3 regions of the Rahnella inusitata genome follow, and region 3 is predicted to be linked to each of the others. Evidence: predicted binding sites of a transcription regulator. Region 3 holds the regulator's gene; each other region holds the start of a gene.

The links. The regulator ArgR, encoded in region 3, controls arginine synthesis, uptake and breakdown. The targets are predictions, from matches to a motif close to ANTGAATAAAAATACANT.
Region 1: a site for ArgR is predicted at 1,562-1,579, ahead of argF (ornithine carbamoyltransferase). Genes of this name have one in related genera too.
Region 2: a site for ArgR is predicted at 1,708-1,725, ahead of argA (amino-acid N-acetyltransferase). Genes of this name have one in related genera too.

What each region holds. Positions count from the first base shown of each region.
Region 1 is NZ_CP065024.1:4,541,024-4,544,265, reverse strand. It holds gene I2123_RS21160 (sugar phosphorylase) at 1-349, opposite strand, end outside; gene argF (ornithine carbamoyltransferase) at 523-1,530, opposite strand; gene rraB (ribonuclease E inhibitor RraB) at 1,702-2,127, shown strand; gene I2123_RS21145 (glycoside-pentoside-hexuronide (GPH):cation symporter) at 2,344-3,242, shown strand, end outside.
Region 2 is NZ_CP065024.1:1,318,108-1,321,349, reverse strand. It holds tRNA gene I2123_RS06195 (tRNA-Met) at 1-22, shown strand, start outside; tRNA gene I2123_RS06190 (tRNA-Met) at 95-171, shown strand; gene amiC (N-acetylmuramoyl-L-alanine amidase AmiC) at 279-1,529, opposite strand; gene argA (amino-acid N-acetyltransferase) at 1,759-3,084, shown strand; gene ptrA (pitrilysin) at 3,152-3,242, opposite strand, start outside.
Region 3 is NZ_CP065024.1:938,681-941,922, forward strand. It holds gene yhcN (peroxide/acid stress response protein YhcN) at 146-409, opposite strand; gene argR (transcriptional regulator ArgR) at 892-1,362, opposite strand; gene mdh (malate dehydrogenase) at 1,826-2,764, shown strand; gene I2123_RS04400 (helix-turn-helix domain-containing protein) at 2,824-3,096, opposite strand.

The DNA.
Region 1 (3,242 bases), 1.1 Mb from region 3:
CGAGATTTTCGTCGATCCGCCGATAGTCGATCACGCTGAAGCCGTCGTCCGAGCTGTACGGGTACATCGGCAAAATATGAATATCGCTGATGATTTCACGCAGATACGTATTGGCAAAATGATTGAGCGTCGCCAGCGGCGGCTGTTCGCCGTGGCGCAGGTTATCGCCGTAGGTGATGAGATAAATATTTGTGCCATCGACCCAGTGCGTGGTGCGATGTTTGCCGTAGTTCCATTTGTCGGCGAGATGCAGGATTTTTTTCAGCAGATCGGCGATGTGTTCCCTGGGGTAAATCCTGCTTAGCAGGCTTTCCAGTCGCAGGACATACTCAAGATTAACTGAGCTCATATCGGTTCCTTCTTACTGCGTTACTGTTTTTCTGATGGAGTGATAAAACCAACGCGCTGTAAAAAGGTTAGTTGAAAATGAAGGGCTGTGACGGCAAAAAGGGGAGATAGCAGAGGATTCTGGCGTAAAAATGCGGCATCATCCGGGAAAAACGCGAATGATGCCGGGATGAATTATTCCGTGCCGAGGGTGGCCACCATCACGGCTTTGATGGTGTGCAGACGGTTCTCCGCCTGATCAAACACCACGCTGTGCGCCGATTCAAACACCTCATCCGTCACTTCCATACCGCCGTTCAGGCCATACTCTTGTGCCATCTGTTTGCCGAGCGACGTCTGATCGTCATGGAAAGCGGGCAGGCAGTGCAGGAACTTGACGTTCGGGTTGCCGGTCATCGCCAGCATCGCGCTGTTGACCTGATAAGGGCGCAGCAGGGTGATGCGTTCCTTCCAGGCTTCTTTCGGCTCGCCCATCGACACCCAGACGTCGGTATACAGGAAATCCGCATCTTTCACGCCGGTTGCGATATCCTCGGTCAGAGTAATCTTGCCGCCGTTTTCGGTGGCGAGATGCTGGCAGGTCGCGACCAGTTCAGCGTCCGGCCAGCAGACTGATGGCGCGACAAGGCGTAAATCCAGTCCGCACAGCGCCGCGGCTTCCAGCAGCGAGTTCCCCATATTGTTGCGGGTATCCCCCAGATAGGCGAGACGCATCCCTTTCAGCGGCTGATCGGGCAAGTGTTCCTGCATGGTCAGCAGGTCAGCCAGCAGCTGCGTCGGGTGGAATTCGTTGGTTAAGCCATTCCACACCGGTACACCGGCGAATTCCGCCAGCGTTTCAACGTTATCCTGCCCAAAACCGCGATACTGAATACCGTCGTACATTCTGCCAAGCACGCGGGCGGTATCTTTCATCGACTCCTTATGGCCGATCTGGCTGCCGCTCGGGCCGAGATAAGTGACTTTCGCCCCCTGATCGTATGCGGCAACTTCGAAAGAGCATCGTGTGCGGGTTGAGTCTTTTTCGAAGATGAGCGCGATGTTTTTGCCTTGCAGGCGGGCTTTTTCGGTGCCGTTTTTCTTTGCTGCTTTGAGTTCAGCGGAGAGTTTCAGCAGGGACGAAATCTCTGACGGGGTAAAATCCAGTAACCTGAGAAAATGACGTTTACTCAACAAACTCATGATGTCGCTCCATAGCGCGTAAGCATTTCGGATTGAATTAAAATTCAATTTATCTGGATGAATATGCAATTACAACCCTGAAGTAAAAACTTTGTCGTTGTTTATAGTGGAGGCTGGCCCTGCGGTGTGTGAAAATAGACTACAAACGTCACATTGATTGAGGACAGAGAAATGGCAAACCGTGAATTGCTGGAAGAACAACGTGAAGAAACTCGCTTAATCATCGAAGAACTGCTGGATGATGGCAGTGATCCTGACGCGCTTTACACCATCGAACACCACTTATCTTCAGAGAAGTTTGAAGTGCTGGAGAAAGCGGTCGTTGAAGCGTTCAAACTGGGTTATGAAGTTTCCGACCCGGAAGAGCTGGAAGCGGAAGACGGTACTGTCATGATGTGCTGCGACGTGATCAGCGAAGTTGCGCTGAATGCAGAACTGATCGACACCCAGGTTGAGCAACTGATGAATCTGGCTGAAACCAACGGCGTAAACTACGACGGCTGGGGTACTTACTTCGAAGGCGATGACGACGAAGAGGGTGAAGAAGGCGAAGATGAAGATTTCATCGATGAAGATGATGACGGTAAACGTCATTGATTGAGTCGGGCTTCTGAATTTCGATTCATGAAGAAATAAAAGGCTGCCGGAAACGGTGGCCTTTTTTGTTTGTGCATGACAGTCCCCTTTGTGACTCCCTTCGCATTAAGCAAATTTCATAAACCCTAAATGAAATATGGTTAAATTCAATACAACGGCTAAAAGCTAACATACCAATTCTGAAAGTTATTCTACCTCATGGTATGGAGTCAGATTATGGCAGCCGTAAAGAAATTGTCTGTTATAGAAAAACTCGGTTTTGGTATGGGAGATGCCGCGTGCGGGATCGTTTATTCCTCCGTCACGATGTTTCTGACGTACTTTTATACGGATATCTACGGTCTCTCCGCCGCAGCTGTCGGGGTGATGTTTCTGGTTACACGCATTCTGGATGCTGTCAGCGATCCGCTCACCGGGATTGTCGCCGACCGTGTAAAAACACGTTGGGGGCATTTTCGTCCGTGGCTGATTTGGTTTGCGATCCCTTACGCGATATTGGCGGTCATGACCTTCACCACGCCGGATTTCGGGCATTCGGGCAAACTACTTTACGCCTACATTACGTATTCACTGCTGATGCTGTGTTACACGTTTATCAATATTCCTTACTGCGCGCTGGGCGGTGTGATCACCTCGGATGATAAAGACCGGCTCTCCGCGCAATCCTACCGTTTTACGATTTCCTCTCTGGCCGGTTTGCTGGTTTCCGTCGGGACATTGTGGCTGGTGGATTATTTTGGGAAAGAGGATTTGCAGGCTGGATATCAGGCAACAATGGCGGTGATGGGCGTCATCGCCACTTGTATGTTGGTGTTTTGTTTTTGCTTCACCAAAGAACGCATCACCGCTGAGGATACTCGACATGTCTCGGTGCGTAGTGATTTAAAGAATCTGCTGTCGAATGACCAGTGGCGGATTGTTGCCATCATCACCTTTTTCTCCAGCATGGCGGGCGTCATGCGCAGTTCGGCGACGCTGTATTACGCGACCTATCTGATGCTGGATAAAGGACAAAGTTTGGTGAGTGGTACGGCGATGAAAAGCACGTTTATTACCACCAGCGTGGTCGGTACGATATTCGGGGCGATAGCGGCGGGGTATTTTGCCAGGCGCTT
Region 2 (3,242 bases), 380 kb from region 3:
TCAAATCCGGCCCCCGCAACCAATTCTAAACTTATGCTTTATGCGCTGAGTTAGAATAATGTGAAGAAGTAAAGCAGTACTAAGTAGTGACGGACGCGGGGTGGAGCAGCCTGGTAGCTCGTCGGGCTCATAACCCGAAGGTCGTCGGTTCAAATCCGGCCCCCGCAACCAACTACTAAAAACCAGTAAACATCAGGCACCTTAACGGGTGTTTTTTTGTCTCTAAATTTTGGCGACAGAATCCTGTCCCCCTTCTCTTCCTGATATCCCTTTACTATTTACCCCCTTGCAGACATTCCACCCTGAGCGAAATAGGCCTTTATCCCTGCCAGTATTGATTCCGCGACCTGCTGCTGAAAATGTGCCGTACGCAGTTTCTTCTCTTCATTAATGTTACTGATAAACGCGGTTTCCACCAGAATGGACGGGATGTCCGGTGCTTTGAGCACTGCAAATCCGGCCTGATCCACTTTGTTTTTATGCAGAGGGTTAATCTTTCCCATCCGCGTCAGCACTTCCTTGCCGAATTTCAGACTGTCGTTGATAGTCGCTGTCTGCACCAAATCAAACATCGTGTGATCGAGATACTTGTCACCACTTTTACTCACGCCGCCAATCTGGTCGGATTCGTTCTGAGTCTGCGCCAGAAAACGTGCCGCTGAACTGGTCGCCCCCTTCGTCGATAAGGCGAAAACGGACGAGCCTTTAGCCGCCCGGCTGGTAAACGCATCGGCATGAATGGAGATAAACAGATCGGCCCGCAGCTTTCGCGCTTTGGCGACACGCACTTTCAGCGGAATAAAGACGTCTTCATTGCGGGTCATGTGCGCTTTCATGTTCTTTTCACGGGCAATAAGCTTTTGCAACCGGCGGGCTATCTGCAAAACGACGTCTTTTTCACGCGTTTTATATTTTCCGATAGCGCCGGGGTCTTCACCGCCGTGACCGGGATCTAACATGATGACCAGTGGTCTGCTGCGCCCTGCCTGCCCGTCTTTTGCGGCTTCCGGCGGCAAAGTCCTTTCCACATCCCCGCGATTGTAATCTTCCAGTAATGCCAGCAGCGGATCATCCTCAGCGCTGACCGCACCTTCTTCCGGATACAGATCGACGACCAGTCGGTTGTGAAACTCTGCCACCGGTTTAAGCGTGAATACATGAGGATTGATTGAGCGCTTGAGCTCAAGCACCATTCGCACAGTGTTGGCATCAAACTGCCCTACCCGCGCCTGCTGAATATAAGGATCGCTCTGCTGGACCTTATCCCCCAGGCCTTTCAGCACGCTGTTGAGGTGAACGCCTTCGATATCTACCACCACGCGCGCGGGTGAGCTCAGCAGAAACTGCTTATACTTCAGAGGAGTACTGGATTCCAGCGTGATGCGGGTATAAGTCGAAGAGGGCCAGATACGCACGGCAATAACCTGTGAACTGGCAGCGAACCCCACTTTACTCACACTGAGCATCCAGGAAGCCGCTACGGTTTGAAGAAGTCGTCGTCTTCCAGGGTTGTGGTTATCGTCAGTCATGCAGTCTCAAACAGGTTTTAAAAGTCTTAAAGTGTTGATTAAAAGCTCAGTTTGAGAATTTTAACCAATCCTTCCCTGCATGTCATTCCTAAACATTATTTCGATATATCAATTTGTTGTGTGTTTGTAATCGTTGTTAATAGAAAAACAGAGATTTCTTACTTGCCACACAGCCTTAAAAGAATAAAAATACAGAAATTACGAATAAAAATTCAAACGAGGTTTTGCCGTGAAGGAACGTAGTACTGAACTGGTTCAGGGATTTCGCCACTCAGTTCCCTATATCAATGCGCACCGTGGCAAAACATTCGTTGTCATGCTCGGTGGAGAAGCCATTGAGCATGAGAACTTCAGCAATATTGTCAATGATATCGGTCTGTTACACAGCTTAGGGATCCGGCTTGTCGTCGTCTATGGCGCGCGTCCGCAAATCGACGAGAATCTCGCCGACCACAATTGTGAGCCGATTTATCATAAAAATATCCGTGTCACCGACGCCCGCGCCCTCGAACTCGTGAAGCAGGCGGCGGGGCTTTTGCAGCTGGATATTACTGCCCGCCTGTCGATGAGTCTGAATAATACTCCGCTACAGGGCGCGCACATCAACGTCGTTTCCGGTAACTTTATTATTGCTCAGCCGCTGGGCGTGGATGACGGTATTGATTACTGCCACAGTGGCCGTATCCGCCGCATCGACGAAGAAGCGATTCACCGCCAGCTCGACAGTAACGCCATCGTACTGATGGGGCCAGTTGCGGTGTCGGTCACCGGGGAAAGTTTTAACCTGACGTCCGAAGAAGTCGCGACGCAGCTGGCCATCAAACTGAAAGCTGAGAAGATGATAGGCTTCTGTTCTTCACAGGGCGTGATAAACGAAGAAGGCAATATCATTTCCGAGCTGTTTCCAAATGATGCGCAGCTTCGTATTGATACAATGGAAGCCAGCGGCGATTACCTCTCAGGCACAGTGCGCTTCCTGCGCGGTGCGGTGAAAGCCTGCCGCAGCGGCGTACGTCGCAGTCATTTGATCAGCTACCAGGAAGATGGCGCGTTGATTCAGGAGCTGTTCTCACGCGACGGCATCGGCACACAAATCGTGATGGAAAGTGCCGAACAGGTTCGCCGCGCGACCATCAACGACATCGGCGGGATCCTCGAACTGATCCGTCCGCTGGAACAACAGGGAATTCTGGTGCGCCGCTCCCGCGAACAGCTGGAAATGGAAATAGATAAATTCACCATTATCGAACGGGATAACCTGACCATCGCCTGTGCGGCGCTGTATCCTTTCCACGATGAAGGCATCGGTGAAATGGCATGCGTAGCAGTGCATCCTGACTACCGCAGTTCATCACGCGGCGAAATGCTGTTGCAGCGAGTGGCCAGCCAGGCGAAGCAAATGGGCCTAAACCGTCTGTTCGTGCTCACCACCCGCAGCATCCATTGGTTCCAGGAACGTGGCTTCAAACCGGCCGAAGTAGATGTTCTGCCGATTCAGAAGCAGGAAATGTATAACTATCAGCGCCGTTCTAAAATCCTGATTTCCGAGCTCTAAACACTGATTTTCATCCATAAAAAAGGACGCTAACGCGTCCTTTTTGCTTTCTGAATTTCAAATCACATTATTTATCAGTCTGTGATTTCAGGGTTTTCTGCAATGTTGAAGTATCAGTGTAGGTTTTGAAACCTTCCGGCGCAGCGTAGTGCGGCGTT
Region 3 (3,242 bases):
TCGGTTCAAATTTAGATTTATCAGGGCTGTTTTACAGGGGTTCGGGGCGCGGTGAGCGTTCGGGAACGTAAAGCTGGCAGTGATAAATCCGTCTTGTGCACGGGCCTGATTCATTCAGGCCCCTTCGCTGGGTCTACCGGGTGACTTATTGGTAGATTTCTGCGGTTGCGTGATAGTTACCTTCCTGACGCACTTCAATAACGCGGAAAGCTTTAGCGCCTTTTGCATCGGCTTTGTCAGACAGTGCCTGACGGATATCAGAAGGTGCACCGGCTACGCCGCTGACGCTGATCATCCCTTTTGCCTGCAGATTAACAGCCTGATCCTGAGTAACAGGTTGTGCTGCGAAAGCACCAAATGACAGAGCAGAGAGAATGCTTAATGTTGCGATTGTAGTTTTAACGTTCATGATTTGACCTCGTCGAATTTATTATGTGTTCCAACAACTGGTGTCTCACACCACGGAAATGAGTATACATCTAGTCACTACAAATATTAATAGTTTGCTAATAGTTATTTGGGTGGTTATGTGTGGTCTATTGGTGTTTTTAATAACGGAAAGTAATAAAAAACGTCTATAAAACGTTCTTTTGGTGATAATTATTTGTAAAATCAATAAATTGAGTGAATTTGACTATCTGTGCTTATTTTTGTAGTCAATCACATCATTGAAATATTTATGTGACGGAAATGGGCGTGTTGTGACGGGAGTTAACAGAATCAGGTGGATGAGGGATGCCGTGATTTCTCAGGAAAGGGAGGTTTCTGCGGAGCAGGTGAGAGTTGATCAATATAAAAGATGGGCAAAGCGACTGGCCTGAGGTCAGAAATTCTGTTCTTCTGACCCCCTGCACAGAATGGGAGCGCGTGGCCATGTACGATAACAGCGGCTTATAGCTCCTGTTCGAACAAACTCAAAATGGCGTCGTGCAGCTGCTTCACGCTAAAACCACGCGCCGGAGTGGTGAAAATCGTGTCATCACCCGCGATAGTACCGAGGATGCCTTCAGATTTACCCAGTGAATCAAGCAAACGCGCGATCAGCTGTGCAGCACCGGGACTGGTGCGGATAACCACGACGGCTTCATTGTAGTCGATATCCAGCACCAGATTCTTCAGCGGGCTGGTGGTGGTGGGCACACCTATCTCTGCTGGCAGGCAGTACACCATTTCCATTTTAGCGTTACGTGTACGTACCGCACCGAATTTGGTCAGCATCCGTGAGACTTTGGACTGATTGATGTTTTCGAACCCCTCTTCCTGGAGTGCGACGACAATTTCGCCTTGAGAGCTGAATTTCTCTTCCTTCAGCAGTGCTTTGAAGGCTTTGATTAAATCTTCCTGTTTGGCAGGATTACGCATTTTGCACCCTGGTCTCTTGAACATCGTGAAGCTGATTATGCAGATAATTGCATTTTTATGCAACACACCTTCCGGAGGTAAATCGCTGATTCACCACTGCGCAAGGAATGTGACGGATGTCGCATCAGAGGTTTTTTCATGAATATGCCAAAATTTTGCATTGCAGGTGGATTTTACGACCCGATGAGTGGAAGTGATGACTTCGATTCAGCTCACACAATGAACCAAATTTAACCATTTATTAACCTGACAGGTTTTGGGGTGCTACTTTTAAGGGAAGCTTTCCGATAAAAAGTCATAAAAGACCGGATAAAGGCCGTTTAAAAGTATTTTTTTACTTTCTAAACGACCCATCTCAGATTCTCTGCAGGTGAGCGATTGTTTTTAACAGCGTAAGTGATTAAGGTCACAACCAAAATAATTCCACGACACTTATAAGTTAATGATAAAAAAGGAGTATAGGATGAAAGTTGCAGTTCTCGGTGCTGCGGGTGGTATCGGTCAGGCCCTCGCACTTCTGCTTAAGACCCAGCTACCTTCCGGTTCCGAACTCTCATTATATGATATCGCACCGGTGACGCCGGGCGTTGCTGTCGATCTCAGTCACATCCCAACCGCGGTTAAAATCAAAGGCTTCTGTGGCGAAGATGCCACGCCAGCGCTGGAAGGTGCGGATATTGTCCTGATTTCAGCAGGTGTGGCGCGAAAACCAGGTATGGATCGTTCCGATCTGTTCAATGTTAATGCCGGTATCGTTCGTAATCTTATCCAACAGGTCGCGAAAACCTGCCCGAAAGCCTGTATCGGGATTATTACTAATCCGGTTAACACCACAGTCGCCATTGCGGCAGAAGTGCTGAAAAATGCCGGTGTGTACGATAAAAACAAACTCTTTGGAATTACGACACTCGATGCTATCCGTTCCAACACTTTCGTTGCGGAACTGAAAGGCAAGCAGCCAGATGAGATTGAAGTACCGGTGATCGGTGGACACTCCGGTGTGACCATCCTCCCACTGCTTTCTCAGGTTCCTGGTGTGACGTTCAGCGACGAAGAAATCACCTCTCTCACTAAGCGTATTCAGAATGCAGGCACCGAAGTTGTCGAGGCAAAAGCCGGTGGCGGGTCTGCAACGCTGTCGATGGGGCAGGCAGCTGCACGCTTCGGCCTTTCATTACTGCGCGCTATGCAGGGCGAAAGTAACGTAGTGGAATGTGCGTATGTGGAAGGGAAGGGCGAGCATACACGTTTCTTCGCGCAGCCTGTTTTGCTGGGCAAGAATGGGATTGCTGAACTGCTGGATGTCGGCAAACTAAGCGCGTTTGAGCAGCAATCGCTTGAATCCATGCTGGATATCCTGCGAAAAGACATTGAGCTCGGTGAACAGTTTATTAATAACTGATGCTGCACCTTTATCACCGCCGGTGTAACCCGGCGGTGATAAATTATACCCGCCGTGATTTATTCACGAGAAGCATTAGGTGTACGGCAACGACGTTCGATGATCTTAAAGGTCTTCGCGTCAAAATAGCGGCTTGGCCAGATAATTGAAGGATGAAGCCCAAGCGCGCTTGCAATGAGGAGTTCCCCTTTTGGCCACGGCCGTGATAACGCGTTTGATAAGGTTGAAGAACTTAAGCCTGCCGAGCGTGATACCGCCGCCAGCGTGGTTCCTTTCTTTCTTAGCGCAGCAATGATATCAGCCTGATGCCAGTCTTCGTTCCTTGTGTTCATGATGGCTTCCTTATTTGTTCAAATATAGTTTTCGAATGTATTTTATTTAAATATATATTCTGCGGTTGTTTTTTTCAGATGTACTCATTCAAATCAATGTTTCCGAAAAACCCGCATCGCTTTCATTGAGAAAATACCTTCTTATT